Regions from separate parts of the Mesorhizobium sp. AA22 genome, predicted to be linked through region 2. Evidence: predicted binding sites of a transcription regulator. Region 2 holds the regulator's gene; the other holds the start of a gene.
What was found. The regulator PhoB, encoded in region 2, activates phosphate uptake and scavenging genes when phosphate is short. The targets are predictions, from matches to a motif close to TGTCATNNANCTGTCAT.
Positions count from the first base shown of each region.

Region 1: phnC (phosphonate ABC transporter ATP-binding protein) is a predicted target of PhoB. The motif match lies at 3,598-3,614, and genes of this name have one in related genera.

Region 1 covers NZ_CP048406.1:1,623,943-1,638,750, reverse strand. The annotation lists gene A9K68_RS07960 (carbon-phosphorus lyase complex subunit PhnI) at 1-244, shown strand, start outside; gene A9K68_RS07955 (alpha-D-ribose 1-methylphosphonate 5-phosphate C-P-lyase PhnJ) at 513-1,394, shown strand; gene phnK (phosphonate C-P lyase system protein PhnK) at 1,391-2,167, shown strand; gene phnL (phosphonate C-P lyase system protein PhnL) at 2,170-2,877, shown strand; gene A9K68_RS07940 (DapH/DapD/GlmU-related protein) at 2,874-3,491, shown strand; gene phnC (phosphonate ABC transporter ATP-binding protein) at 3,685-4,542, shown strand; gene phnD (phosphonate ABC transporter substrate-binding protein) at 4,689-5,597, shown strand; gene phnE (phosphonate ABC transporter, permease protein PhnE) at 5,671-6,645, shown strand; gene phnE (phosphonate ABC transporter, permease protein PhnE) at 6,650-8,209, shown strand; gene A9K68_RS07915 (sugar phosphate isomerase/epimerase) at 8,229-9,083, opposite strand; gene A9K68_RS07910 (Gfo/Idh/MocA family oxidoreductase) at 9,261-10,448, opposite strand; gene A9K68_RS07905 (sugar phosphate isomerase/epimerase) at 10,605-11,660, opposite strand; gene A9K68_RS07900 (hypothetical protein) at 11,789-11,992, opposite strand; gene A9K68_RS07895 (sugar phosphate isomerase/epimerase) at 12,059-12,946, shown strand; gene A9K68_RS07890 (mandelate racemase/muconate lactonizing enzyme family protein) at 13,004-14,173, shown strand; gene A9K68_RS07885 (FadR/GntR family transcriptional regulator) at 14,176-14,808, shown strand, end outside.
Region 2 covers NZ_CP048406.1:1,372,013-1,386,820, reverse strand. The annotation lists gene xylF (D-xylose ABC transporter substrate-binding protein) at 1-768, opposite strand, end outside; gene A9K68_RS06695 (ROK family protein) at 1,031-2,278, shown strand; gene phoB (phosphate regulon transcriptional regulator PhoB) at 2,453-3,142, opposite strand; gene phoU (phosphate signaling complex protein PhoU) at 3,159-3,866, opposite strand; gene pstB (phosphate ABC transporter ATP-binding protein PstB) at 3,905-4,720, opposite strand; gene pstA (phosphate ABC transporter permease PstA) at 4,733-6,346, opposite strand; gene pstC (phosphate ABC transporter permease subunit PstC) at 6,339-7,727, opposite strand; gene A9K68_RS06665 (PstS family phosphate ABC transporter substrate-binding protein) at 7,848-8,852, opposite strand; gene A9K68_RS06660 (hypothetical protein) at 9,614-9,973, shown strand; gene A9K68_RS06655 (hypothetical protein) at 10,309-10,545, shown strand; gene A9K68_RS06650 (hypothetical protein) at 10,949-11,833, shown strand; gene A9K68_RS06645 (glutathione S-transferase family protein) at 11,983-12,870, opposite strand; gene A9K68_RS06640 (VOC family protein) at 12,897-13,478, opposite strand; gene A9K68_RS32445 (hypothetical protein) at 13,757-14,374, shown strand; gene A9K68_RS32440 (hypothetical protein) at 14,358-14,808, shown strand, end outside.

The DNA.
Region 1 (14,808 bases), 250 kb from region 2:
ACTGTGCGACCGGGCGTTACGCGCTTCGGAATTCGGCGAAGACGTCGTCGCCGCTGCCCAGGACGAGGAGTTCGTCATCTCGCATTCCGACAATGTCCAGGCGACCGGCTTCGTCGAGCATCTGAAGCTGCCGCACTATGTCGACTTCCAGGCCGAGCTCGACCTCGTGCGCCGCATGCGCGCCGAGCATGACGCCCGCGAAAACGCAGGCAAAGTCGAAGAGAAGAGGCAGGCTGCGGAATGACTTTAGTTAGCTCCACCGCCATGATCTCGTGGGAATGGCCGCTACACCCCTCCGGATCCGCCGTAGCCGCTACTGCCGCCAACGGTTTCGCCATTCGCGCCTTCCTTCGGCGCAGGAAGAACCATTCTTCGAAGGACAAAGGCAACCACGCCGACAAACACCAGCAACAGGATTCCGATGTGCATCCATCCGGTTGGAGTCATCTGAGCCTGGCCCTTCTTCCGTGTCTTGGAAGTCAATTCGGTAGCACACAGCGGAAGCGATCGCCATGACCGACATCGCCACTTACAACTTCGCCTATCTCGACGAGCAGACCAAGCGGATGATCCGCCGCGCGATCCTCAAGGGCATAGCCGTTCCCGGCTATCAGGTGCCGTTCGCCTCGCGCGAAATGCCGATGCCTTATGGCTGGGGCACCGGCGGCGTCCAGGTCACGGCTTCGATCATCGGCCCGGAAGACGTGCTCAAGGTCATCGACCAGGGCGCCGACGACACCACCAACGCGGTTTCAATCCGTGCCTTCTTCAAGAAGGTCGCCAATGTCGCCGTCACCACCGAGACGGCCAAGGCGACCATCATACAGACCCGCCACCGCATTCCCGAACATCCACTGAGCGCGGGCCAGGTGCTGGTCTATCAGGTGCCGATTCCCGAACCGTTGCGCTTCCTCGAACCGCGCGAAACGGAAACGCGCAAGATGCATGCGCTGGAGGAATACGGCCTCATGCATGTGAAGCTCTACGAGGACATCGCCAGGCACGGCCGCATTGCCACTACCTATGCCTATCCGGTCAAGGTCGAGGGCCGCTATGTGATGGATCCCTCGCCGACGCCAAAATTCGACAACCCAAAGATGCACCGCTCGCCGGCCCTGCAACTGTTCGGCGCCGGCCGCGAAAAGCGCATCTATGCGCTGCCGCCCTTCACCGATGTGGCCAGCCTCGATTTCGAGGACCATCCGTTCGAGGTGCAGACCTTCGACCAGCCCTGCGCGCTGTGCGCGGCCGAGAACGTCTATCTCGACGAGGTCATCCTCGACGACCATGGCGGCCACATGTTCGTCTGCTCCGACACCGACCATTGCGAGAAACGGCGCGAAGGAGGCCATCGCGGCCGTCTTGCGCCCGAAACGATGGAGCCGGCGCAATGACCGACGAACCACTGCTGCGCGTTTCCGCGCTATCCAAATTCTACGGCTCGCGTGTCGGCTGCGAAAACGTCACATTCGACCTTTGGCCGGGCGAGGTGCTGGCGGTGGTCGGCGAATCCGGTTCCGGCAAGACGACGCTGCTCAACTGCCTCTCGACCAGATTGCTGCCGAGTTCCGGCACCGCCAGCTACCGCATGCGCGACGGCCAGTTCCGCGAACTCTACCGCATGAGCGAGGCCGAGCGCCGCTTCCTGATGCGCACCGACTGGGGCTTTGTCCACCAGAACCCCGCCGACGGGCTGCGCATGACGGTGTCCGCCGGCGCCAATGTCGGGGAGCGGCTGATGGCGGTCGGCGACCGCCACTATGGGAAAATCCGCGCCACTGCGGTCGACTGGCTGTCACGCGTCGAGATCGACGAGGACCGCATCGACGACGAGCCGCGCGCCTTTTCCGGCGGCATGCGCCAGCGCCTGCAGATCGCCCGCAATCTCGTCACCGGGCCGCGGCTGGTGTTCATGGACGAGCCGACCGGCGGCCTCGACGTTTCCGTGCAGGCGCGTCTGCTCGACCTGTTGCGCGGGCTGGTCACCGATCTCGGCCTTGCGGCAATCGTCGTCACCCACGACCTCGCAGTGGCACGTCTGCTGTCGCAACGCATGATGGTGATGAAGGACGGCCGCGTCGTCGAAAGCGGCCTCACCGACCGCGTGCTCGACGATCCGCGCGCGCCCTACACCCAGCTCCTTGTTTCTTCCATATTGCAGGTGTGATCATGGCAACCCCGCTTGTCGTTTCCGATGTCGCCAAGAGCTTCACCATGCATCTGCGCGACGGCATCAAACTGCCTGTCGTTACCGGCGTGTCGTTCTCGATCAGATCAGGCGAGTGCGCCGTGCTCGGCGGCCCTTCCGGCGCCGGCAAGAGCTCGATCCTGAAGATGCTTTACGGCAACTATGCGGTCGACGAAGGCCAGATCATCGTCCAGCACGAGGACGCGCTCATCGATCTCGCGACGGCGAGCCCGCGCACCGTGCTTGCCGTGCGCCGGCTCACGATCGGCTATGTCAGCCAGTTCCTGCGCACAGTGCCGCGCGTCTCCGCCCTCGACGTCGTCGCCGAACCGCTGGTCGAGCGCGGCGAGGACCGTGAAGTTGCGCGCGGCAAGGCGCGCGCCTTGCTGGGGCAGCTCAACCTGCCGGAAAAGCTCTGGATGCTGCCGCCGGCGACCTTTTCCGGCGGCGAACAACAGCGCGTCAACATCGCGCGCGGCTTCATCACCGAGCACCCGATTCTGCTGCTCGACGAGCCGACCGCCTCGCTCGATGCCAGCAACCGCGACGTGGTGATTGCGCTGATCGCGGCCAAGAAGGCGGCCGGCGTCGCCCTGCTTGGCATCTTCCACGACCACGACGTGCGCGAGGCGGTAGCCGACCGCGTCATCGACGTGACCGCTTTTGCCGCCGGAAAAATCGCCGCGTGACCCGAAAACTGTCGGAAACGCCGCTGGTCCACGAAACGGCGGAAGTCGAGAACTCGACGCTCGGCCGCTGGACCGAGATCGCCGAACGCTGCCGGGTTTCGGAGAGCACGATCGGCGACTATTCCTACATGATGCAGAACTGCGGCGTCTGGTGCGCGACGATCGGCAAATTCGCCAACATCGCTGCCAGCGTGCGCATCAACGCCACCAACCATCCGACCTGGCGGCCGACGCTGCACCATTTCACCTATCGTGCCTCGGACTATTGGGACGACGCCGAGCACGAGAGCGAATTCTTTGCCCAGCGCCGTGCCAGGCGCGTCACCATCGGCCACGACACCTGGCTTGGCCACGGCTCGACCATCCTGCCCGGCGTCATCGTTGGCGATGGCGCGGCGGTCGGCGCCGGCGCCGTGGTATCGAAGGACGTCGCGCCCTACACCATTGTCGGCGGCGTGCCGGCGAAGCCGATCCGCGAACGCTTCGACCGCCACACGGCGGAACGTTATCAGGCACTCGCCTGGTGGGATTGGGACCATGCCCGCCTGCGCGCCGCGCTCTACGATTTCCGCGCCCTTTCGGCGGAAGCGTTTCTGGAAAAATACGGCGGCTGAAGGGGGTGAATGGTGAATAGAAAGGCCTTCACCAGCCTCTTCTGGCTGCCACCGTACCATTCACCATTCACGGCGCGCCGCCCAAGCCCGTGGGCGGTAACAAAACTGACATCAATCCGACACCGCAGGTTCATGGCGTTGCGCTAGCGATGGTTAACAGACCTTCGAAACGCGACTGGACTGGAACTTGCCTATGTCAGCAACCTCAGCCACGCTCGAAATCCGCGGCGTCACCCGCCGGTTTGGCAAGAACACCGCCGTCAGCAATGTCGATATCTCGATCCCGCACGGTCAGATGGTCGGCATCATCGGCCGTTCCGGCGCCGGCAAGTCGACCCTTTTGCGCATGATCAACCGCCTCATCGATCCGAGCCAAGGGTCGATTTTCTTTGAAGGCGCCGAAGTCTCCAGCCTGCGCGGCTCGCTGCTCAGGCGCTGGCAGCGCGATTGCGCCATGATCTTTCAGCAATTCAACCTGGTGCCGCGTCTCGACGTGCTGACCAATGTGCTGCTCGGCCGGCTCAATCACCGCTCGACGATTGTCAATCTGCTCGGTGTCTTCTCCCGCGAGGAACGGGCCGAGGCGATAGCGGCGCTCGAGCGTCTCGACATTGCCCGCACGGCGCTGCAGCCGGCCGGCACCTTGTCCGGCGGCCAGCAGCAGCGCGTCGCGATCGCCCGCGCCATGATGCAGCAGCCGAAGGTTATCCTCGCCGACGAGCCGATCGCCTCGCTCGACCCGCTCAATGCCAAGGTGGTGATGGATTCGCTGCAGGACATCAATCTGCGCGAAGGCATCACCGTCGTCACCAATCTGCACACGCTGGATACTGCGCGCACCTATTGCAACCGCATCATCGGCATGGCTGCCGGCACGGTCGTGTTCGACGGCCCACCCGAAGATCTCAACCGTGAGGCGGTGCGCATGGTCTACGGCGCCGACAGCAATGGCGGTGAAATCTCCGAGGCCATCACCTCGACCAGCGTCGCCATCAAGCAAAAAATCGCCGCATCCGCAGGACCGCTCGAGCCCGCACTTCCTGGCTACTAGTTCCATGATCCCGACAAGTGGATACCGGTATCCAGAAAGGATCATGGACAAACAAAAGAGCGCCTGGATCGCCAGCCCGCGTCAAGGGCGCTGTCAAAATTCGAACGCTACCGGCGCGATGCCGGAATCAACAGGAGAGACGCGAAATGTTTAGAAAGATACTTTTCGGTGCCGTTTCCATCCTCGCCATGGCGATGGGCGCGGTCCAGGCACAGGACCTGAAGGAATTCCGCGTCGGCATTCTGGGCGGCGAGAACGAAGCCGATCGCCTGCGCAACTATCAGTGCTTTGCCGACCACATCAAGGAAGTGCTGGGCGTCGGGAAAGTTTCGCTGTTCCCGGCCGCCGACTACGACGGCGTCATCCAGGGCCTGCTCGGCGGCACGCTTGATTATGCCGAGCTCGGCGCTTCCGCCTATGCCAAGATCTATCTCGAAAACAAGGACGCGGTTCAACCGATCCTGACGACGATCCAGACCGACGGTTCGACCGGCTACCATTCGGTCATGGTCGCCCGTGCCGATTCCGGCATCAAGACACTCGCCGACATGAAGGGCAAGAAACTCGGTTTCGCCGATCCCGATTCGACTTCTGGTTATCTGATCCCAGTCACGTCACTGCCCAAGGACATCGGCATGGATGTGAAGAGCTACTTCGCGTCGACCGGTTTCGGTGGCGGCCATGAACAGCTTGTCCTTGAAGTCCTGAAGGGCACCTTCGATGCCGGCACCACCTGGGCCTCCGGCGTCGGCGATTTCAAGGACGGCTACAGCTCGGGCAACCTCCGCAAGATGGTTGACAAGGGCGTGCTCAAGATGGACGACCTCGTCGAATTGTGGCAGTCGCCGATGATCCCGAACGGCCCGTTGGTCTTGCGTACGTCCATCGACGCCGGCGCCAAACAGAAGATCACCGATTTCCTGACCAAGCTTCCGGAAACCGATCCGGCCTGTTTCTCCGCGATACAAGGCGGCGACTTCAAGGGCTATTCGCCGGTCACCCCGGAATTCTATCAGGCAATCATCGATGCCCGTAAGGCGAAGATCGGCTCGTAAGTAAACTGCCACAACGCCGCCGGGGCCATGTGCCGCCGGCGGCGTTGCCGCATCAGGGGCCGGGGATCTATCGATGAGTGCGACCGATGTTTACCGCGCGCCTGCGCTTTCACCGGAGGCAGCCACAGTCGAGCGGCACTGGCGCGACCTCGCCGCTCGCCGGCGCTTTTACACGATCGGTGGCTTGGCTTTCCTGTTTCTTGCACTCTCTGGCTCGCTCTGGTTCGCCAACGAAACCAACGCCGGAAAGTTCTTCGACCGCCTTCCCTACATCGCCGACTTTTTCACCGAATTGAAACCGCGCGACTGGTTCGACCCGGTGCGCGCGCTGTTCGACCGGCCTTCCCCCTATGACGATGGCAGCCTCAAGTTCGACTACCCCGAAGGTCGGGTCTACCTGACCCAAGGCATCTACATTCCGGAGTATTTCCACCGGATGATCGAGACGCTGAACATTGCCCTGTTTTCGACGCTGGTGGGCTCCACATTCGGTTTCCTGCTCTGCTTCCTGGCTGCAGGCAACATCACGGCCAGCCGCTGGCTCCGCTTCACCACGCGCCGCTTCCTTGAAATCGTCCGCGCCTTTCCGGAAATCGTCATCGCCGGCTTCTTTCTGGCGGTCTTCTCGCTTGGACCGATTCCGGCGATCCTCGCGGTCAGCATCCACACCGTCGGCGCGCTCGGAAAAATGTTCTTCGAAGTGGTCGAAAATGCCGACATGAAGCCTGAAGAAGGCTTGCGGGCTGTTGGCGCCAACTGGATCGAACGGGTGTGGTTCGGCATCGTGCCTCAGGTCCTGCCCAATTTCATGAGCTACTTCCTGCTCCGCTTCGAGATCAATGTGCGCGCTTCGACCATTCTCGGTGCCGTCGGCGCCGGCGGCATCGGCGAATCCCTGCGTCTTTCGATCGGCCGAGGCCATGAGGCCAAGACCATTGCCATCGTCTTTCTGCTGTTCTGCACGATAGTCGCTGTCGACCAGTTTTCGGCATGGCTGAGGCATCGTCTTGTCGGCCGGCAAGCGTTCGCATACGGGCGCGGAGAGTAACACCATGAACGCCGACGCCATCGACGACATCGCCGCTCGCCACCCGGACGCCTTCCGGCGCTCCCTATGGAAGCGCTACGCCGTCCCGATTGGCATCCTTCTCTGCATTCTCTACACCTTCTATTGCGCGTGGTTCTTCTCGATCACCACCGTGCTCGAAAAGGCGAACTGGAACCTTGCCGGCGCTTATCTCGCCGACTGGGTGTCTTACGAAATACGGCCCGACATCGAGTTCAAAGATAACTATCTGACGGTCGACTACTCCCGCTTTTCCAAACTGGGATCCAATCCAGATCCCGACTGGGTGGCCAAGCAGATGGCCGTCATCGAGCGGCGGGTCGACGCAGCGCCGGCACCGGGGATCGCGACCAACAAGTCATCGCAGGATTCGTTCATGGCGCCCGGCGCGCCGACCGCCGAGAACCCGGCCGCCCCGTTGGGCCAATCCGCTCCGGCTGCACCTGAAACGGTGCGCGAAAACGCCGTTGTGGCGGCGACTGTCACCCTTGGCAATGGCCGGATCGCCATCACGCCAAACCTCGTCACCGTGACGCGCGGCGCCGAAAGCGTCATCTTCGATATTGCCAAGGACAGCTCTGTCACGCCACGCACACCGCTGCCCGACTGGATCGAGCAACGCAGGCCAGGCTCGACAGCCTACGTCTCGTTCGGCTTTCTCGGCCGCGCCGAGGTGCAAAATGACGAAGTCGTCGCCTGGAGACGTTTCTTCGGCTGGGCCAATTTCGTCTTTGACACGAACTCGCCATTCTGGGGAAAGCCGTTCGGCGAGGTCGCTTCACTGATCGTCTCCGGGGCCCGCATCGACCCGTCACGGTCAAACGCAGCGCTCGCCTGGGACAACATCCTCAACAACGCCGAGTGGCAGCATGGAGACGTCTGGCTGAAACTCTTGCAAACCATCGTCATGGCTTTTGTTGGCACGGTGCTGGCCTCGATCGTCGCCTTTCCGCTCGCCTTCCTGGCGGCGCGCAACGTCACGCCGAGCCGGATAGCCAACCAGGTGACAAAACGTCTCTTCGATTTCCTGCGCTCGGTCGACATGCTGATCTGGGCGCTGTTCTTCACGCGCGGCTTCGGTCCCGGCCCCCTGGCTGGCATGTCGGCGATCTTCTTCACCGATACCGGAACCTTGGGCAAGCTCTACTCCGAGGCGCTGGAAAACATCGACGACAAGCAGCGCGAGGGCATCCGCTCGGTTGGCGCCACGCCGGCAATGGAGCAGCGCTACGGCGTGCTGCCGCAGGTTCTGCCGGTATTCCTTAGCCAATCGCTCTATTTCTGGGAATCGAACACCCGGTCAGCGACGATCATAGGGGCTGTCGGCGCCGGCGGCATCGGTCTGAAATTGTGGGAGGCCATGCGCACCAATACCAATTGGGCCAATGTTTTCTACATGGTTCTGCTGATTCTGCTCGTCGTCTTCATCTTCGACAACATCTCCAGCTATCTACGCCGCAAACTGATGGGGACAGTCGGAAACGCCAATGACGAGCGGCGCGAGCGCGCGCCCGCCGGCCTGCCGCCGGCGGCTCAGATCGCCTGAGAGGAAGCTCGGCTGCGTCCTAAGCACCAGCCTTTTTCCAGCCACTCCTGATATGCTTGTAGCCGTCGCGGTAGACGACTTCCGGGCTTTCCGAAAAATCGCGCCAGACCTTGGTTGCCGCCGCCAAATCCTTCAGCGAGCGGCCGAAGGCCTCGATCGTCAGCCAGTCGTCATAGCCACTCTTGCGGATGGCCGAAAACGTCTCCTTCCACGGAATGTGGCCGCGCCCAGGCACGCCGCGATCATTCTCCGAAATATGGATATGGACGACGTTCCTGCGGTTGCGGGTATAGGCGCCGATCGGGTCGGCCTCCTCGATATTGGCGTGGAAGGTGTCGTACATCGCCTTGATATGCGGCCGGTCGATAGCGTCGATATGCTCCGACAGATCGTCCATCGTGTTGAGCAGGTAGCATTCGAAGCGGTTGAGCGCCTCCAGCCCGATGGTGACGTTCCTCTTGCCGGCATGGTCGCCGATGGCGCGTTGCGAGGCAACGGAGCGCTTCTTCTCCGACGCCGTCGGCCCACTGCCGGAGAAGGCGCCCAGTGTCGAATGCAACGGGCCGCTCAGCGTTTTGGCGCCGAGCGCCGCCGAGCAGTCGATCGCCCACTTCATATAGTCGATGCCGGCCTTGCGCGTTGCGCCATCGGCCGAGATCAAGTTCAGCGCCGGATCGCCCATCGCTGAAACGGCGGTGCGCTCCAGCCCGATCCGGTCGAGCAGTTCGCCAAGTTTCGTGTAATCGTCCGGCGTGCCTGAAAAGATCGGTATCTCGACGCCATCGCAGCCGGTCGCCTTGATATCCCTGAGCAATGGCTCGTGTTTCTTCGACACGGCCGTCGTCCACAAAAACATGCACATGCCGATTTTCATCGACGCCCCTCCCATCATTGCGCAATCCACAGACAGGGGTGTTGAGATTCAGGTTAGGCCGAGCCGAAAATGGTAGTTTCCGAGAACCGGAGCGGAGCGTACTTTTCGTACGTGAGCACCGGAAGCGCATGAAACTGCCGTTTGCAGGCCGGCATCACCTGAAGATCAGCACCCCGATCAGAGCTTCGTCCAGGCCCCGTTCTTCCTCGACGACTTCACGCAGGCTTCGATGAAGGCCATGCCTTCGACGCCGTCCTGGATGGTCGGGAAGATAACTTCCTTAGCCGGCTTGCCGCCTTTGCGGCGCGCCGCGCGGATGGCGCGGGCCGCCTCCTGGTAGATGTTGGCGAAGCCTTCGAGATAGCCTTCCGGATGGCCTGACGGAACCCGGCTGACGCGCCCGGCGACGGGAAGCGCGCCGGCGCCGTTCCGGGTGATCAACTGCTTCGGCTGGCCGAACGGCGTGTACCAGAGATAGTTCGGGTCGGCCTGCACCCATTCAAGTCCGCCCTTCGAGCCGTAGATGCGCAGCTTCAGCCCGTTCTCGTGGCCGGGCGCCACCTGGCTCGCCCAGATCATGCCCTTGGCCGGGTGCGACTTGCCGACCGGTTTGAAGCGCAGCATCACGTTGACATTGTCGTCGAGTTGCCGCCCCGGCACGAAGGCGTCGAGATCGGCGGAAAGTGAATCGAGCTCCAGCCCGCAGACGAAGCGCGCGAGATTGTAGGCATGCGTGCCGATGTCGCCCAGCGCACCGCCGGCACCCGCCTGCTTGGGGTCGGAGCGCCAGGCCGCCTGTTTCTGGCCGGTAGCGGCGAGGTCCTCGGTTAGCCAGTCCTGCGGATATTCAGACTGCACGATGCGGATGTCGCCGAGCTGCCCCTTGGCTACCATCTCGCGCGCCTGCCGTACCATCGGATAGGCGGTGTAATTATGCGTCAGCACGAACACTTTGCCGGTCTTTTCGACTAGTGCCGCCAGCTTCTTTGCCTCGGCCAGTGTCGTCGCCAGCGGCTTGTCGCAGATGACATGGATGCCGGCCTCGAGAAAAGCCTTCGCCGCCGGCACATGGACATTGTTGGGCGTGACGATGGCCACCGCCTCGATGCCGTCCGGCCGCTTGGCCTCGGCCTTGGCCATCTCGGCGAACGAGCTGTAGCTGCGCGCCGGATCGAGCCCGAGCTCCTCGGCCGATGCCTTGGCACGCGCCGGGTCGGACGACAGGGCACCTGCGACCAAGACGAACTCATTGTCCATGCGCGCCGCGATCCGGTGGACGGCACCGATGAAGGCGCCTTGCCCGCCGCCGACCATGCCGTAGCGGATCGGGCCGCCTCCCGTTTCCGATTTCGATGCGCCGACCATGATTTTCTCCCTCGTCTGAAATACTCCTCCCCCTTGAGGGGAGGGTGGCCCGAAGGGCCGGGAGGGGTCGGTTCATGCCGAGCTCTACGCCCAGCGACCCCACCCCCCGATCCGCTGCGCGGATCGACCCTCCCTCGAGGGGGAGGGAAAAAAGCGCTAGATTCCCATCATGGCGCGCAGCACCTTTTTGTCGGTCGCGCCGCCGGCGAAATCGTCGAATGCTTTTTCCGTCATCCTGATGATGTGATGCTGGATGAAGGGAGCGCCTTCGGCCGCGCCATCCTCGGGGTGCTTCAGGCAGCATTCCCATTCCAGCACGGCCCATGAATCGTAGTCATATTGGGCGAGTTTGGAGAAGATGCCGCCGAAATCCACCTGTCCGTCGCCGAGCGAGCGGAAGCGCCCGGCCCGGTTCGTCCAGCTCTGATAACCGGAATAGACGCCTTGCCGGCCGGTCGGATTGAACTCGGCATCCTTGGCGTGGAACGCCTTGATCCGCTCGTGATAGATGTCGATGAATTCGAGATAGTCGAGCTGCTGCAGCAGGAAATGCGACGGGTCGTAGTTGATGTTGCAGCGCTTGTGGCCGCCCACCGCGTCGAGGAACATCTCGAAGGTCGCACCGTCGAAGACGTCCTCGCCCGGATGGATTTCGTAACCGACGTCGACGCCATTGTCCTCATAGACGTCGAGGATCGGCTTCCAGCGTTTTCCCAGTTCGGAAAATGCTTCCTCGATCAATCCCGCCGGCCGTTGCGGCCAAGGATAAAGGTAGGGGAAGGCCAACGCTCCGCAAAACGACACCGACGCCTTAAGCCCGAGATTCTTCGACGCCTTGGCGCCGAACTTCATCTGTTCGACCGCCCATTGCTGCCTGGCTTTAGGATTATTGTGCAACGCAGGCGGCGCGAAGCCATCGAACTGCGCGTCATAGGCCGGATGCACCGCCACCAACTGTCCCTGCAGATGCGTCGACAGCTCGGTGATCTCAACGCCCGCCTCGGTGCAGATGCCCTTCACTTCGTCGCAATAGGCCTGGGAAGACGCCGCCTTCTCGAGGTCGAACAGCCGGCTGTCCCAGGTCGGGATCTGCACGCCCTTGTAGCCCAGCCCGGCCGCCCATTTGGTGATCGCCGGCAGCGAATTGAACGGTGCGGCATCGCCTGCGAACTGCGCCAGAAACAGCCCAGGACCCTTCATTGTCGACGGCATCGGCATCCTCCCTAATTATCCACGACCAAGCATAGCGCCGATTGAAAGCAGGGCCAGCCTCTTTGGTCTTTTCTCGACAGGCGCTAGTACGCACCGCCATTCTGGTATTACCAAATATGGTCATTTGGTCAAGCGGTGCCACTCGCAACCAGCGCTGCGAAAATTGCCGGGCAGCGGACTAATACGCCAGTTTTATCAATGAAATAATCATGGGCCGGGGCTGCCTTGTAGGATTTCTTGCCGTCCAGATGAAATTGCTGTAGACCTCTTTTCACGCCCAATTGGTCGAACCAGTTTACGACAAATGCTGGAGCGCCTTGGGGAGGAATCATGCGACGCACTCTGGTGGAGCGCGTCGCAGGCGAACTGTTACAGGCGAATTCTGGGAAGGACAGACCATGCATCTTTCGACGCACAACTGGATGCGGGCGGAACCATTGGAGACGACGCTCAAACGCATCAAGAAATTCGGCTATGAGTCGATCGAAATTTCCGGCGAGCCCGAGCAATACAAGACCGATGAGACGCGCGCGCTCCTGAAGGAGCACGGCATCCGCTGCTGGGGGGCGGTGACGCTGATGCTGGGCGAGCGCAATCTCGCCGCCAAGGACCAGGGCCAGCGCGAGCGCTCCGTACAGTACGTCAAGGATGTGCTGACGATGGTGAGCGAACTCGACGGCGAGATCATCACCCTGGTTCCCGCCACCGTCGGCAAGGTGGTGCCGGACGGCACCGAAGAAGAAGAATGGAAATGGGTCGTCGACGCTACCAGGGAATGCTTCACCCATGCCAAGAAGGTCGGTGTCAAGATCGCGGTCGAGCCGCTCAACCGTTTCGAGACCTATCTGTTCAACCGTGGCGCCCAGGCGCTGGCGCTGGCCGATGCAGTCAGCCCCGAATGCGGCGTCTGCCTCGACGCCTACCACATCCACATGGAAGAATTTAACGTCTATGATGCCATCCGGCAGGTCGGCAATCGCCTGTTCGACTTCCATGTCGCCGACAACAACCGCTTCGCCGCCGGTCTCGGACAGATCGACTGGCCGAAGATCGTCGGCACGCTGAAGGAGGTCGGTTACGATGGCGCGCTGACCAACGAGTTCGTCGCCCCCGTCGACCGCACGCCGGCCGCTCCCTATCCCGACATGGTCGAGCGCAATCCGGTCGACATCTCGCCGGAGCAGCTCAAATTCATTCAGGACCATGGTTCCAGCGTGCTGACGGAAAAGTTCTACACCGATCAGATGCGCATCAACGCTGAAACGTTGCTGCCGTTGATCAAGTAGTCGGTCCGTTTGAGAATGAGCCTTCCGCCCTGACCGGCGGCAAGGCCGGGGATGAACATGCGCATCAAGACGGTCCAAGCCTGGTGGGTCCGCATACCGATCGAAGCCGCGAAGCAGCACCGCAGCGACTTCGGTCAAGTGACGACGTTTGATGCCGCCATCCTGCGCATCGAGACCGACGACGGGCTGGTCGGCTGGGGCGAAGGCAAGAATGCTGCCGGCAGCACCGGCAGCTATGGCGCCCTCGTCCACATGCTGAACCACGAGGTCGGCCCGCAGCTGATCGGCTGCGATCCGGCCGACATCGGGGTGATCTGGGAGATGCTCTACAATGGCGTGCGCCACGACAGTGCCGCGCAAAACGGCCACGCCATGCCGCAACTGGCGCGGCGCGGCATCAGCGTCGCTGCGATCAGCGCCGTCGACATCGCGTTGTGGGATATTCTGGGCAAGTCGCAGGGGGTTCCAGTCTGGCGGCTGCTCGGCGGCCGCAAGCTCGACCGCATGCCCGCCTATGCTTCCGGCGGCTGGGCTTCCACCGAGGCGATCGGCGACCAGTTAAAATCCTATATCGCCAAGGGCGGTTTCAAGGCGCTGAAGATGCGGATCGGCGCGATGGACGGCGCTCCGCATCTTTCCGCCGCCCGCGTGCGCGCCGCAAGACAGGCGCTCGGCCCCGAGGTTGACCTGATGGTCGATGCGCATGGCACCTATACGGTGGCGGAAGCCAAGCGCTTCATCCATCTCGCCGGCGATCTCGATCTGGCCTGGTTCGAGGAGCCGGTCATCGCCGACGACAAGCCCGGCATGGCCGAAGTGCGGGCGTCCGGCTCCATCCCGATCGCCACCGGCGAAAGCGAAGCGACGCGCTATGCTTTCCGCGACCTCGCCACGCTCAAGGCGGCCGATATCTTCCAGCCTGACCCGGCTTTTTGCGGCGGCATCAGCGAGGCGATAAAGATCGGCACCATCGCCAGCGCCTTCAATCTGCGCTTTGCGCCGCATCTGTGGGCTGGCGCGCCTTGCTTCTTTGCCGGGCTGCATGTCTGCGCTGCTTCGCCGGCTAGCTTTACCATCGAGTATTCGCTCGGCGCCAACCCGATGATCCACGATCTGATCGAGGAGACTGTCGAAGCAAAGGACGGTATGATGGCGATCCCGGAGAAGCCCGGACTGGGATTCACCCTTTCGGAACGGTTCCTGGAGGCGCACGCGCTACGCGGCTGATCATGAAAGAAAAGAACCTTCTCGCGGAACTCGCTGCCTATCTGTTCTCCCACTCCGACAAGGCGACGGGCCGAACGCCGTCGGAGCGTGAACTGGCGGAGCATTTCGTCGTCAGCCGCGGCCAGATCCGCGAGGCGCTGGCCATCCTCGAAGCCATGCGCATCGTCGAGCGCCGGGCCAAGTCCGGCATCTACATCGACACCAAGCAGGCCAGCGTCGAGGCGATGGCGCTTTTTGCCAGGGCCGGCCTGCCGCTTGATCCGATCCAGATCTACGAGACGGTCGAGTTGCGCAAGATCCACGAGATCAAGGCCGCCGAGCTTGCCTGTTCGCGCGCTACCGATGAAAATTTCGAGCGGCTGCGCGAAATCCTGAAGGCGTCGGAGGAGCGCATTGCGGCAGGCGAGGGCCTCGCCAAGGAGGACCGCGAATTTCACCTTGAAATCGTGCGGGCAACCAAGAACAGCGTTTTTCACAACATATGCAGCGTCTATTACATGATGGGCGAGCAACGCCTGCCGATCTATTTCAACGATCCCGAACGCAGCGTGCGCTCGCATGCCGAGCACATCCAGATCTACGAGGCGCTGCTGCGCCGCGACGGCAATCTCGCCCAGGCGCTGATGAGTGCCCAT
Region 2 (14,808 bases):
GAGCGCGATGCGGTTCAGCGCGGCATGGTCGCCGTCCTGGCCCGACACCGGAACGGATCCGGCCAAGCCTTGCGCCGTCAGCGCCGCGACGACGCCACCAGCGGTGCCGTCATTGGCGGCAACCACCGCATCGACCTTGTTGTCGTTGGCGGTCAGGAACTGTTCCATGTTCTTCTGGGCGTTGGCGGGAAGCCAGCCGTCCGTATAGGCCTCGCCGACATTCTTGATCTTGCCGCTGTCGATGGCATCCTTGAGCACTTCCATGGAGCCGGCGAACAGGAAATCGGCATTCGGATCGGCGCCCGAGCCCTTGATGAAGACGTAATTGCCTTCCGGCGCCACCTTGAACACTTCGCGGGCCTGCATGCGGCCGACTTCCTGGTTGTCGAAGGTCAAATAGAAGACGTCCTTGTTCTCGATCAGCCGGTCATAGCCGACGACCGGAATGCCTTCGTCCAGCGCCTTCTGCACCGCCGGCCCGATGGCCGAGGCATCCTGCGCGAGGATGATCAGCGCGTTGGCGCCCTGCGAGATCAGGCTCTCGACGTCGGTCAGCTGCTTGCCGGGATTGGACTGTGCATCGGCTGAAATATACTTGTCGCCGGCGGCCTCGATCGCCGACTTCATGGCGGCTTCGTCAGTCTTCCAGCGCTCTTCCTGGAAGTTCGACCACGAAACACCGATGACCTTGTCCTTCGCCTGTGCGACCGACGCGAGCGTCAGCGACATGGCGACCCCCGCCAGAATGGCGGCTGTGAATCTATTCATGATATTCCTCCCTGCGCCGCGTACGGCGCGACCAACTGGCCCAAAGGCCTGCACAAAAGCTCTTTTTTTCGAGCCTCGAAAAAATACTGATCCAACGCCGAAGCACTGTCAACATGAATTCTGATGGAATTTTGGTGTCCTGTTGGCTTTTTTTCGAGCCTCGGAATAAACAATGACAGGTCCTTCTGCTTCTGCCAGTATTTGTCGGCCTGACGGCTTCCGATTCATGAGCGGCCGCGGCAATAGGGTAGGAAGCAAAACAATGTCGGTTGGGATCCGCCATGACGATTTGCGCCGGCGCAACCGGGCGATGGTTATTTCGGCCGTACGGCGCGCAGGCCAGCCGTCACGGACCGAGATCGCCGCAACCACCGGCCTCAGCCATTCGACCATATCGGCGATCTCTTCCGACCTGATCCACGAAGGCATCCTGGCCGAGAGCAAGGCGAGTGAGACCGTTTCGCTGAAACGTGGCCGGCCGCAGGTTGGCCTCAGCCTCAATCCGGAAGCCGCTGCGGTATTGGCCGTCGTGTTGTCGCTGAATTCGCTGTCGGTCGCTGTCATCGACTATGCCGGACAAGTGGTCGCCGAGGAACAGCGCCGGCTGGACACGCTGACCATGTCGCGCGACGAGCTGATCGACGAATGTGTCGCCATAGTCCGGCGCCGGCTCGAAGACCCCGACCTCGACGTCCAAAGCGTCGCCCGCATCGCGCTGGCGATCCAGGGTATTACCGATTCCCATGCGCGCGCCATGTTGTGGTCGCCGATCACGCCGCAGACGAACATCGCCTTCGCCGACATTCTGGAACGCGAGTTCGGCATCCCGGCCATTATGGAGAACGACTGCAACATGATGGCCGTGGCGCTGCGCCGGCGCGACCCGGATCGCTACCGCGACGATTTCATCGCCATCCTGCTCTCGCATGGCATCGGTATGGGGCTGGTGCTCAAGGGCGAGCTGTTCACCGGCACCCATTCCTCAGGCGGCGAATTCGGCCACATGATTCATCGGCCGAGCGGCGCGCTTTGCCGCTGCGGGCGGCGTGGTTGCGTCGAGGCTTATGCCGGCAACTACGCTATCTGGCGCAACGCGAGGCAATTGAGCGAGAACGCCGAGCCGGTCGCCGATGTCAGCGACGCCGAGATGCGGGCACTGGCGGCCCGGGCGCGCGAGACGGACGGACCGGAGCGCGAAGCCTACCGCAAGGCCGGCGAGGCGCTCGGCTTCGGGCTCGGCAGCCTGTTCGCGCTGATCGATCCGGCGCCGGTCGCCATGGTCGGTGCCAGCGCTGCCGCCTTCGACCTGATCGAGCCGGCCCTGCGCGAGGCCATCGCCCAGACCGCGGGCGGCCAGCATTCGGGTTCGATTTCCTTCGACACCGAGCCGAACGAACTGCCGCTGATCCGAGAAGGCTGCGCCATGCGGGCGCTGAGCTTCGTCGACCAAGAGATCTTCGCGCCGAGCATCCAGGCACGAGCCGGCTCGGTCGGAAAGAACGTGGCTTGAACTCGAAGGGAGGATCCCGGATCGCGACTTGGGGTGTGTTGAGATTCAGGTCAGGCCGAGTCGAGAATGGTGGGTTCCGAGAACCGGAGCGGAGCGTACTTTTGGGTACGTGAGCACCGGAAGCCCAGGAAGCCGGCGTTCGCAGGCCGGCACCACCTGGATATCAGCACATCCCTAGTCTTCCCTGATCGCATAGCCCGCGCCGCGGATGGTGCGGATGACATCGGGCATGCGACCATTGTTGACCGCCTTGCGCAACCGGCCGACATGGACGTCCACCGTGCGCTCGTCGATGTAGATCGTCTCGCCCCAGACATTGTCGAGCAACTGGCTGCGCGAGAAGACCCGACCCGGGTGCCGCATCATGAATTCGAGCAGCCGGAATTCGGTCGGCCCGAGCCGGATCTCGCTCTTCTTGCGATAGACCCTGTGCGATTCACGATCGAGCATGATGTCGCCGACCTTCAGCACGCTGGACAGTACTTCCGGCTTGGCGCGGCGCAGCAGCGCCTTGACCCTGGCCATGAATTCCGGTGTCGAGAACGGCTTGACCAGATAGTCGTCGGCTCCGGTGGAAAGGCCGCGAACCCGGTCGCTCTCCTCGCCGCGCGCGGTCAGCATGATGATCGGCAGCCGCTCGGTTTCGGGACGCACCCGAAGGCGCCGGCAAAGCTCGATGCCCGAAACCGCCGGCACCATCCAGTCGAGCACCAGAAGATCGGGCACGTTTTCCTGCAGCCGGATTTCGGCCTCGTCGCCGCGCGTCACCACCTCGACCTGATAGCCTTCGGATTCCAGATTGTAGCGGAGGAGGACGCCCAGCGGCTCTTCATCCTCCACCACCATGATGCGCGGCGCGATCATCGGCCGGTCACTCCTGTCATGTCGCCGGCGCCGACATCGTCGTTTCGTCGAGCTTCGGGCGATCCGCCGGCAATTGCTGCCCGGTCACGACAAAGTAGGCGTTTTCGGCTATGTTGGTGACATGATCGCCGATGCGTTCGAGATTCTTGGCGCAAAACAGAAGATGGGTGCAAGCGGTGATGTTGCGCGGATCCTCCATCATGTAGGTCAGGAGTTCGCGGAAAACCGCCGTGTATTTCACGTCGATCTTCTGATCGTCGGCGCGCAGTTCTTTCAAAGCGCCGGCATTGCGCGACACATAGTGCTCAACCACCCCGCGGAGCTGCACAAGAACGAGATCCGCCATCGCGTCGATACCGTGCGACAGATTACGCGGCGTGGTGCTCTGCCCGACTGCGCTGACCCGCTTGGCTATGTTTTTGGCCAAATCGCCGATGCGCTCGAGATCACCGGCCATGCGGATTGCGCCAACCACCGCGCGCAGATCTTGCGCCATCGGCTGCCGCTTGGCGATCAGCGTGATCGCACTGTCGTCGAGTTCGCGCTGCCGCGCATCCATGATCGCGTCGTCCGAGACGACACGCTGCGCCATCGCATTGTCTGACGCAAGCAACGCGCGGATCGAGGCTGCGACCATCGCGGCGGCGAGCTCGTCCATGTCGCGGATCAGCCTGTCGATGTGCTCCAGTTCCTCGTCGAAAGATGCGACGGTGTGTTCACCCATGATCCTGTCCTCGTGTTCGAAATTCGCCGCCGGACCGCTCAGCCGAACCGGCCGGTGATGTAGTCCTGGGTGCGCTTGTCGTCGGGATTGGTGAACATCTTGTCGGTTGCGCCCTCCTCGACCAGGTAGCCGAGATGGAACATCGCCGTGCGTTGCGACACGCGCGCTGCCTGCTGCATCGAGTGGGTGACGATGACGATCGTGTAGTTCTGGCGCAGTTCGTCGATCAGTTCCTCGACGCGGGCGGTGGCGATCGGATCCAGCGCCGAACAGGGCTCGTCCATCAGAATCACTTCCGGCGACACGGCGATGGCGCGCGCGATGCACAGGCGCTGCTGCTGTCCGCCGGAGAGACCGGTGCCCGACTCGAGCAGGCGATCCTTGACCTCGTTGAACAGACCGGCCTTCTTCAGGCTCGATTCAACAATGCCGTCCAACTCGGACTTGCTCCTGGCCAGGCCGTGAATGCGCGGACCGTAGGCGACGTTTTCATAGATCGACTTCGGAAACGGGTTCGGCTTCTGGAATACCATGCCGACGCGAGCTCGCAGCTCGACGACATCGATTTTCGGGTCGTAAACATCCTCGCCGTCGAGCGTTATCTTGCCGCTCACCCGCGCGATATCGATCGTGTCGTTCATTCGGTTCAGGCAACGCAGGAAGGTCGACTTGCCACAGCCCGATGGGCCGATCAACGCCGTCACCTGGTTCTCGCGGACATCGAGGTCCACGTCGAACAGAGCTCGCTTCTCACCGTAATGAACAGAGACCTTTTCGCCCTTCATCTTGATCGAAGGGGCATTGGTTCCGCTGCTCAGTTTCTGTTCGACGCCGGCTTCCGTCATGATGTTCATATCCTCTACCCCTTACCAGCGCCGCTCGAAGCGCCTGCGCAGTATCACTGCAATGGCGTTCATGATGACCAAAAACAGCAGCAAGATCAAAATCGCCGCCGAAGTCTTCTGCTGGAATCCAGCTTCCGGGAAATCCGCCCACATGAATATCTGCACCGGCAGGATCGTCGCGGGATCGGTAAAGCCGCCGGGAATGTCGACGATGAAGGCGACCATGCCGATCATCAGCAACGGCGCGGTTTCGCCCAGCGCATGCGCCATTCCGAGAATGGTGCCGGTCATGATGCCCGGCATCGCCAGCGGCAGGACGTGATGGAATACGGTCTGAACCTTGGAGGCTCCGATGCCAAGCGCCGCCTCGCGGATCGACGGTGGCACCGCGCGCAGCGAAGCGCGCGAGGCGATAATGATGATCGGCAGGGTCATCAGCGCCAGCACCATGCCGCCGACCACCGGGGCGGAGCGCGGCATGCCGAAGAAATTCAGGAATACGGCAAGTCCAAGCAGGCCGAAGACGATCGAAGGCACCGCCGCCAGATTGTTGATATTCACTTCGATCATCGTCGTCAGCCGGTTCTTGGGCGCAAATTCCTCAAGATAGATCGCCGCTGAAACGCCGATCGGGAAGGCGATGGCCAGCGTTACGATCATGGTCAGGAACGATCCGACGACCGCGCCCCAGACACCGGCCAGTTCCGGCTCGCGGCTTGCGCCGGTGAAGAAGAAGATCGAGTTGAACCGGCTTTCGATCAGGCCGGCGCTCTTCAGCGTGTCGAGCCAGACGATCATCTTGTCCGAAATCTTTCGCGATGCTTCCGGCGCCTCGATTACGCGCAGGAATGCCTGGCCGCTCGCGGCGGGCGCCGTGCTGTCCAGCGCCTCGATCACCGTGCCCTTAGCGATCACCATGCCGTTGGCCGCAGGTGACAGCGCGGTCAGCTTGACCGTGCCGCCATTGAACGCGACCAGCAGCGACGACGCGCCACTCGTCAGGGTGAGCATGCCGTTTTCGCCCTCGGCCGCACCATGGCCGCGCGCCAGCGCCAGCATGGCATCGTCGCCGAAGGTCAGATCGATGTCGCCGCTGGTTTGCGAAGGCGTGACGCTTGTCGAAATCGCTTCGTCCGAACCGACGTCGGCAAGCAGACCCTTGAGATAGAGGTCGGCAAAATCGTCAAGTGGAACCGCATAGTCCACCGTTCCTCCGAGCATCCCCGGATCAGCCGCAATATCCTTGCGCAGGAACACGCCTGTGCCGGTGGAAATCAGTCCGCGCAGCAGGCGCTTGTCCTGGCGGCTCGTCACATCCGGAAATTTTGCCGTAAGCGCTTCCTGAGCGATGGCGTCGTAATTCACTTCGTCGAGTTTCGCCGGGTCGACCTTGGCCGCCGAAAGATCGATCGGCAGCGTCACATAGTTCTGCCGCAGCGCCGGAATCGCCTGCGTGACGATCGTCGACAGGAGCAGCACAAGGAACAAGCCGGCCAACGCAACAGCTGCGGCGCCAAGCCATTTGAACCACGTTTCCGTGCGGTAGCGGCCCTTCAGCCGCGCCTTCGCGGCATCGTCGGTATGAATGCTGACCGGCCGTCCGACGGCGCCCAATGACGAGATCGCATCAGTCATATTGCTCTCGGTATTTCTGGACGACGCGCAACGCGACGATGTTGAGGGAAAGCGTGATGCAGAACAGCACCAGGCCGAGTGCGAAGGCTGCAAGCGTCTTGGCGCTGTCGAACTCCTGGTCGCCCACCAGCAGCGTCACGATCTGCACGGTCACGGTTGTGACCGCTTCGAGCGGGTTGGCCGTGAGGTTTGCCGCCAGGCCCGCCGCCATGACCACGATCATTGTTTCGCCGATTGCGCGGCTGACGGCAAGCAGCATCGCTGAAACGATGCCCGGAAGGGCAGCAGGAAGGACCACCTTGCGGATGGTTTCCGACTTGGTCGCGCCGAGGCCGGCGGAACCGTCTCTCAGGGATTGCGGAACGGCGTTGATCACATCATCGGAAAGCGAGGAAACGAAGGGAATGATCATGATACCCATGACCACGCCTGCGGCGAGCGCAGATTCGGACGCGACGTTGAGGCCCAGGCTTTCGCCGATACCGCGGAAGTAGGGCGCAACCGTCAGCGCGGCGAAGAAGCCGTAGACGACGGTCGGAATGCCGGCGAGGATTTCCAGAACCGGCTTTGCGACCGCGCGGACGCTTTTGGAGGCGTAATCCGAAAGGTAGATCGCAGCCATCAGCCCGATAGGCGCAGCCACCAGCATGGCGATGAAGGTGATGAGCAACGTGCCGGCAAAGAGCGGCACCATGCCAAAAATGTCCTCGTTGACCGCCCCGGCCTCCGCTCCCGCGCCGGTGAAGGCGCTCTGCGGCGACCAATGCGTGCCGAACAGGAACTTGTAGAACGGCACCTGTTGGAAGAACCGCAGAGACTCGAAGATGAGCGACAGGACGATCCCGATCGTCGTCAGGATCGCGACCACCGAACAGGCGATCAGGAATGCGCGAAGAATGCGCTCGACCACGTGGCGCGCCCGGTAGGCCTGTGCGATGCGGGAATAGGCCCAGTAAAATCCGGACGCGGAAAGCACGAGCGCGACGGTCCAGATGATCCAGGTGCTGGTCGCATGGACCGATTTGTAGGCGGCGGCGGCCGCCTCTTTCGTGGGATCGGCGAAGCCGACAAGCCCGCCAAAGGCCATCGCGCGAGCGTCGCGGATGAAAGCTTCGACCTGCGGGACGCCCATTCCCGACAATTCGGTGGAGAAGCGGTCGGCAATGATCGACGATTCAATTCCCGGCGTGACCAGCGACCACAACACGATCGCAAGCAGCGCGGGACCGGCAGCAAAAAGCGCCAGAAACATGCCATGTTGGCCGGGCAGCGAATGCAATCGCGCGACGTCGCCATTGACACTGGCAATGGCGCGTCTCCGGCCGATCAAATAGGCCGCAGCTGCCAGAACCAACAGAAGAACAACGAGATAACCGACCATGATTCAGGACGTCCCCTCGACCGCCGGTCATTCACCGGCTCAAAGCACGGGACCTTGGTCCCGCGCTTTGGGCTTTAGAGCATGAGGGTCAGAGCGGATATACGCCCGGACCCCGAAACCTCAGGAACCCATGCCCTTCAGGGCCTTGGCGTTTTCGGCCCACTTGGCGCGCTCGGCGTCCGGCAGCGGGATCAGGCCCTTGTCGGCCAGATAACCATCAGGACCCCATGCACCTTCCGAGGTGTACTCGGCGATGAATTCCTGCATGCCGGGGATGACGCCAACATGCTCCTTCTTGGCATAGACATAGAGCGAGCGGGAAACGCCGTAATCGCCGGATGCGATGTTCTCGAAGGTCGGCTCGACGCCGTCGACTTTATGGCCCTGCAGCTTGTCGGCGTTCTGGTCAAGGAACGAGAAGCCAAAGATGCCGAAGGCATTGGGGTTGGCTTCCAGCTTCTGGACGATCAGATTGTCGTTTTCGCCGGCCTCGACAAAAGCGCCGTCTTCGCGGATCTCGCCGCAGCCCTTTTCATTAGCCGCCTTCACTTCTTCCTGGCAGGCCGCATCCATGACGAGTTCGACGAACGCATCGCGCGTGCCGGATGTCGGCGGCGGGCCAAGCACTTCGATCTTTGTCGCGGGAAGCGACGCATCGACATCCGACCAGTTCTTGTAAGGGTTGGCGACGACCTTGCCGTCAACAGCGACGTTCTTGGCGAGCGCCTTGAAAATCTGTTCCTTGGTCAGATCAACGACAGTCCCCGCCTTCGAATTGGCCAGTACGATGCCGTCGAAGCCGACCTTGATCTCGACCGGCGTCACGCCGTTTGCCTTGCAGGTCTTAAGCTCGCTGTCCTTGATGGCGCGCGAGGCATTGGTGAAGTCGGCGGTATTCTCGCCGACGCCCTGGCAAAACAGCTTCATGCCGCCGCCGGTGCCAGTCGACTCGACGACCGGGGTCTTGATCTTTCCGCTCTGGCCGAGCTTTTCAGCGACAGCCGTCGTGAAGGGGAACACTGTGGACGAACCGACGATTTGAATCTGGTCGCGCGCGGCGGCATAACCAGCCGACGCGGCGAGCGCAAGCGCCGCGGCCGACGCCGTAAGGAGGAAATTTTTCATGTGGCCTGCTCCTGTTCGGAAAATGGTCTCTCGGCGCCATTCCTTCGGCGCCCGCTGAGGCCAATAGGCCCCGATTATTACAGTCACATGACAGTTTGATGTCAGCCCGGTAACCGCCGCACAGCCATGTCGAAAAGGAACGGACGCGGGTCTCGCCGGCACAGCCGCGGTTTGCCGCTGGAATCAGCAGCTTGCACGATTTGCGGCCGGCATTTGCCCTCGACGGGCGAAAATAATTGGCGCCGAAAAAGAAAATCCGGGCGGGAGCGCGTTGCATGCGGCCAAGGAGGTCATGGCCGCGCCATCGCCGAAACAGGTCCGTTGGGGTAAATCTGACCCTGTTTCTTGCCGGCGGTCGCTGCTCCCGCCCGTAACTGGAGGAGCGGAACTCGAATGCGCTTATTGTCCCAACCGGACGCACGCTTTGATATGGTGCGATCGCACCATAGTCTTGTCCGCAATGCCTCGCCGAATCGGCTGAACTCTACGGACTGACGTGGCTATCCCGCGTTGCACTGGATTTCTCAGTCCGCGCCGACCTTTCGAGCAAGACGCCCTGGGGCTGATGGGCTTGGGCAGGTCATCGTCCATGCCCGCCCTCCAGTCGCGCCAGGGACGCTGCGGCACTTTTGATTTTGCGCATGATCCCCGGCGAAATCGATTCCGATTCTCCGGGTCATGCGCTAGCCTTGCCCGCAGTGTATTCCGACGGTTGTCGGTAGAACCGAAGCCGCGTTATAAATCCCGCAAGGGTGTTGCTGATGTTGGGACGGATCCTGCCTTTTTTCCTGTGCCCGATGCTGCTGTTGGGGAGCGGCTGCTCGCGCAGCTACGACGGCACCGTCGTCATTCCAAGGCCCCTCGATGTCCGGCGGTTCTGGGACAGGCCGCCGCAGCAGGCGCAAGCCGAACAGCCGCAGTTGCTGCAGACCGATGTCTTTCCTGTGGCGCCCGAAACGCCGCAAAGAGCGGCGGCCGGCAGAATCAGCACCCCCGTGGCGCGGAGAAGGCAAATCACCAGGATTTCCAAAGATCCGACGCCGTCATCCGAGCCGGCAAAACCGCTCACCTGCAGGAACGTCAGTCAACCCGGAAAACGGGTCCGCATGGTTTGCGAATAGCCAGCCGGCATTCAAACGGTGGCAGCTAAAAAGATGCGTCCTAAACACGTGCTGCGCACCTGACGCAGCGGTTCGGTCACACGCGCACGCGACCGCCGAAAGCATGTGCTGACCGGTGGGTTTCGGGTTGCGCGATCGGCGTTACCGCCGCCACGTTGAAACCTTATCCCGCCCTCGACGTTAACGGCTATTGCAGCGCCGCGCGTACCTTTGGACGCACAAAACACGTTGTAGCGTTTTGATTTGGCTCATGGTCCTGAACCGAAGGCAAGCGGGGCAGAGATTGATCCCGATCTTTCTGGTGATGCGCTGGATGGTCAAAGGAGACGGCACACATGTCGATTCACTTCACGGTCTCGGACCTGACCAGAAATCTGTTTCACTCGCCCAGAAATCTGTTTCACTCGCTGAGACTTGACCATGAGCGCGCGCCGAGACCTCTCAGCCCTGAGCAAAGTCTTTTGCTGGAATGCTACCTGGCCGGCCAGATTCCGGAATCGGCCTGGAGCGACTACGTCTTCGAGGCGCCGGAGTTGGCGCGCCATGTCAATGCGAGACGCGGGCAACACTGATATCTCGTGGACCGGGATTCGGGTCCGATCGCTTGAGATGCCGCCACCCCGATGTTTGAAGGCTTGACACCCGACGACAAGTCAGGCCGCAGTTTCCCGGGGACAATAGCCGTTGAAACAAAAAGGCCGGCACATAGCCGACCTTTCCTTCCACCTCGACTGCGCCAGTACATCCGTGGTCGCGAGTTGGAGGTGAATTGCCGATCAGTAGATAGGGATTTGGTTAACGAATCCTTAACCGACGGAAGCTGCTCATCGACGCGTCATGGTCAATCTGATCTGCGTTTTCGTGATGAGTGCGGAAAGTCGTCTTTAAATGCGGCACATATTATTAATCGTTGTGAACCAATGTGTTAGCGTGTGAAGCATGCCTAAGTAACTATCGTATTCTGGAAGTCAATTTATGGCCGTACTTGGCGCCCTCCCTCCCGACGTTCTCTGTCGACCAATTCGCCAAGCTGATTGGGAAGGAGTGGTCGACTGCCTGTGCCGGGGCTTTCCGGAGCGTGACCGGAGTTACTGGATTCAGGCGCTGACACGTTTGTCGCAACGGCCTGCCGTCGCCGACTTCCCACAATACGGCCTGGCTTTGGAGAAGGCTGATCGGATCGTCGGCGTTGTGCTGACCCTGTATACCCTTTATCCGGGGCAGGAAGGCGACGAAGTCCGCTGTAACCTTTCAAGCTGGTCCGTCGACGCGGAATTCCGTCCCTATGGCGCCAAATTGGTTACGACGCTTCTCAAGCGCAGGGACGTGACCTACACGAATATTTCGCCGGCGCCCGCAACGTTAAAAGCCAACTGGGCGCTCGGCTTTCGCCCCTTCTCCACCGGACAATTTGCCTTCTTGCCGGCTTTTAGTTCGGCGCAGCGGTCATGTCGCGTGCTTGAAGCTCGTCCCGATCTTTCCGAAATGGCGATGCTGCCGGACAGTGAGAGATACATACTCTCGGAACACGCCGCGCTGGGCTGCCTGTCATTGATTTGCATCTGCGACGGAGCAGCGTTTCCTTTCATACTAATGCCGCGCCGGATATTGCGCGGTCTTATCCCATCCTATCAGGTCATCTATTGCCGCTCCCTCGCGGATTTGAGCCGGTGCGCCGGTGCTGTGGGACGCTTTCTCTTGCGAAGCGGCTTCCTGCTGTGCGTCGTCGACGCCAAGGAGCCGATTGCAGGTCTGTTCGGGTGGTACCGCCCCAACAGGGGGCTGAAGTACTTCAAGGGTCCCAGACCACCCTCGCTCGGAGATCTGACGTTCACCGAGCTTGTGATGTTCGGTCCGTGAACGCCAAGCGCAACGCCGCCCCCGATTTGCAGCAATGCCGATGCCTCTGGCCTATCTATCCGGCGGCCGGGCGGTGTCTCGGCCTATGACTGCAGCCCTGTCGCCTGAGGGGCAAGCTCGATGCGCTCAACGCAGTCAGCCAAGACGCCTCACGCCTCGGCCTGCGACTTCACATAGGCGATATAGCCGCGCACGTCGGCGGCCGGCTCGGCATAGGCTTTGCCGAGCTTCTTCTCGATCGCCGCCATGTACTCCTTCGCCCATTGCGGCAGCGTATAGTCGATGACGGCCAGGAATTCGAGCGTCGCGGCCAGGCGAATGTCGGCGATCGACGGATTCTTGCCGCCGATGAACGGCTTGCCGTTCCTGAAGAAGCTGTGAAAGACCTCCAGCGGCTCGGCTATCGCGGCTATAGCGGCCTTCTGGGCTTCCGACTTCTTGTCGGGATGAGCGTCGCTGTGGCCGACCTCGCCGGCATATTGTGGGAAGTTCAGCGCAGGATAGGTGGCGCGCGCCACATAGGGGTAGAGCGTGCCGATCAGGTAGAACATGGCGCTGTCGATCATTGCCCGCTTGGCCGGCGCCTTGGGATATAATTTCTCCAGCCCATGCTTGTTGGCGAGATACTGCATGATGGCGCAGCTTTCCCACAGGACGCCTCTCGGCAAGCCCTTGTCCTCGATCATCGGCGTCAGATGCGCCGGGTTTCGCGCCATGTACTCAGGCGAGCGTGTGTGGCCCCATACGTCGGTCTCGGAATGGTCGAGCCCGGCCGCGCGCGCAAACACCCGAACGCTCATATTGTTGACGCTCGGCTTCAGCATGCTGAGCGTCAGCCCGGCTTTTTTCGCTGATTTCGCTTTGGCCTTGGCCGCGGGCTTCGCGGATGCCTTGCCTGCAGGTTTTGCGGCGGCTTTCGTTGCCGACCCGGCGGAAGCTTTCGGCGCCTTGGCCGCAGGCTTTGTCGCCTTGGCAGCTGGCTTTGTGGCGGCCTTGACAGCCGGCTTCTTCGCACTCTTCGTTGTCGTCTTTGCCATTATGGTCCTCCCTCGGGTTGCTGTCGTCAGTATGGATTTTTCGGCGCGCGGTCCTCCGACAAGGTCGCGCGGGAGCGCTCGACAAGCGCCTGGATCGCGTCGGCGAGATGCACTTCGGCGATTGCGTAGTCGCCGCGCGCGACGCGAAGCTTATGCGCCTGCATCAGCACGTCGGCATGGGTGAAGCCCGCCGGCGGCTCGAAACGGTAGGAGGCGAGTTCGATCAGCAGGCCGAGCGGGTCCTCGAAATAGATCGAGTCCATAAAACCGCGATCCTTGACGCCGCTGTGCTTGATGGCGCGCTCGTCGAGCCGGGCAACCGCCTGCAGGAAAGTGACGCGCGACACTGCAAACGCGATGTGATGGACGCAGCCCGTATCGGTCGGCGTGCGCCGCTTCACCGGCGTGCGGCTCTCATCGGTAAAGATAGTGATCAGCCGGCCGTCACCCGGATCGAAATAGAGGTGGCTTTCGCTGGCCTTGTCGAGATTGGGCTGCTCGAAGATGAAAGGCATGCCAAGCACGCCTTCCCAGAAGTCGATGGAGGTCTGACGCCCGGCGCCGACCAGCGTGATGTGATGGACGCCCTGCGACTGCAATTTCTGCATTTGGCCCTCTCTCCCTGCGCTCTTCTCTTCCCGACGAGCTTCGATCTATTCGTTGCGCGACAAATTCATCTCCGGCGGCGTTCTGCACCTTTGCCCCTATTTACATGACGCGATGCTAATTCAATTGAGGGGGCCGCGCCAGAAGCGGTGACTGCCGGCCGTGACCGACGGCGATGCCAGGTACGCAAACGTTTTGAGATCCTTGGTACGCCCAAGGGGAATCGAACCCCTGTTCCCGCCGTGAGAGGGCTGACTCTTCAAGGCCTTGGCGTTCAGGCATGTGCGCTCAAGTCCTTTTATGGCAAGGGGTTCGTACTCTTACGTTCACCGCTGAACAAGGACGTATATTCGACGTGTTATCAAAACAACACGGCGGAAACACGATGGCCAAGACCCTCAAGGAAGCTCCGATCACGACGGCAAGCGCGCGCTCGAAACTGGCGGCTGGTGAATATCCCCGGCGCCTCGATGCCGATGCGGCTGTCTGGTATCGGAAGGGCAAGCGCGGCGGTGTCTGGTTTGCCCGCTGGCGCAATTGGGGCGAAGGCGCGAATTACCTGCAATCGTCTGTAGGTCCCGCGAACGACGTCAACGACAAGTCGACAGATGGCCTGCTGACCTTTCCCCAGGCAGAGACCCTTGCTCGACAGATCGTCGCACAGGCCCGTCAGGAGGCAAAGGCAGCCGCCGCCGGGCCGGCTCTAACCGTTCGGGGCGCCGTCGAAACCTACATTGCCGAGCGCGATGCGCGAGACAGCCGCAGAAAGGGCCGTGCGGTGCGCTCAGACGCGGGGCAGCGATTGCGCCGGTATGTGCTCGGGCAGGACAAGCGCGGCAAGCAGGAGGCCCGCCGCGCCACTGGCGTCGGTGATCTTGCACATGTTGAAGGAAAGTGACCTTCTGACGTGGCGGAAGGGCCTGCCCGAAGAACTGAAAGCCTCGACCGAGCAACGACTGATCAACGATCTCAAAGCTGCGCTCAACGGGGCTTATGCCGCCCATCGCGAGAAACTGGACCCGACATTGCCAGCCATCATCAAACATGGCCTCAAGGCTGAGAACCAGGACAGCGACGACGCCGTGCCGCTTGCCCGAGACAACCAGATTTTGACCATCGCTCAAGTGGGGACGGTGATCAGCGCCGCCCGTGAGATCGACGCCGAGCAAGAATGGGATGGTGACCTGTTTCGTTTCGTGGTGGTGCTGGCGGCGACCGGCGCGCGGTTTTCGCAGGTCGCCCGGATGAAGGTCGGCGACGTGCAGCGGGCCCAAGGTCGGTTGATGATCCCGAGCTCGCGGAAGGGCAAGGGAGGCAAGATTGCCAGTGTAG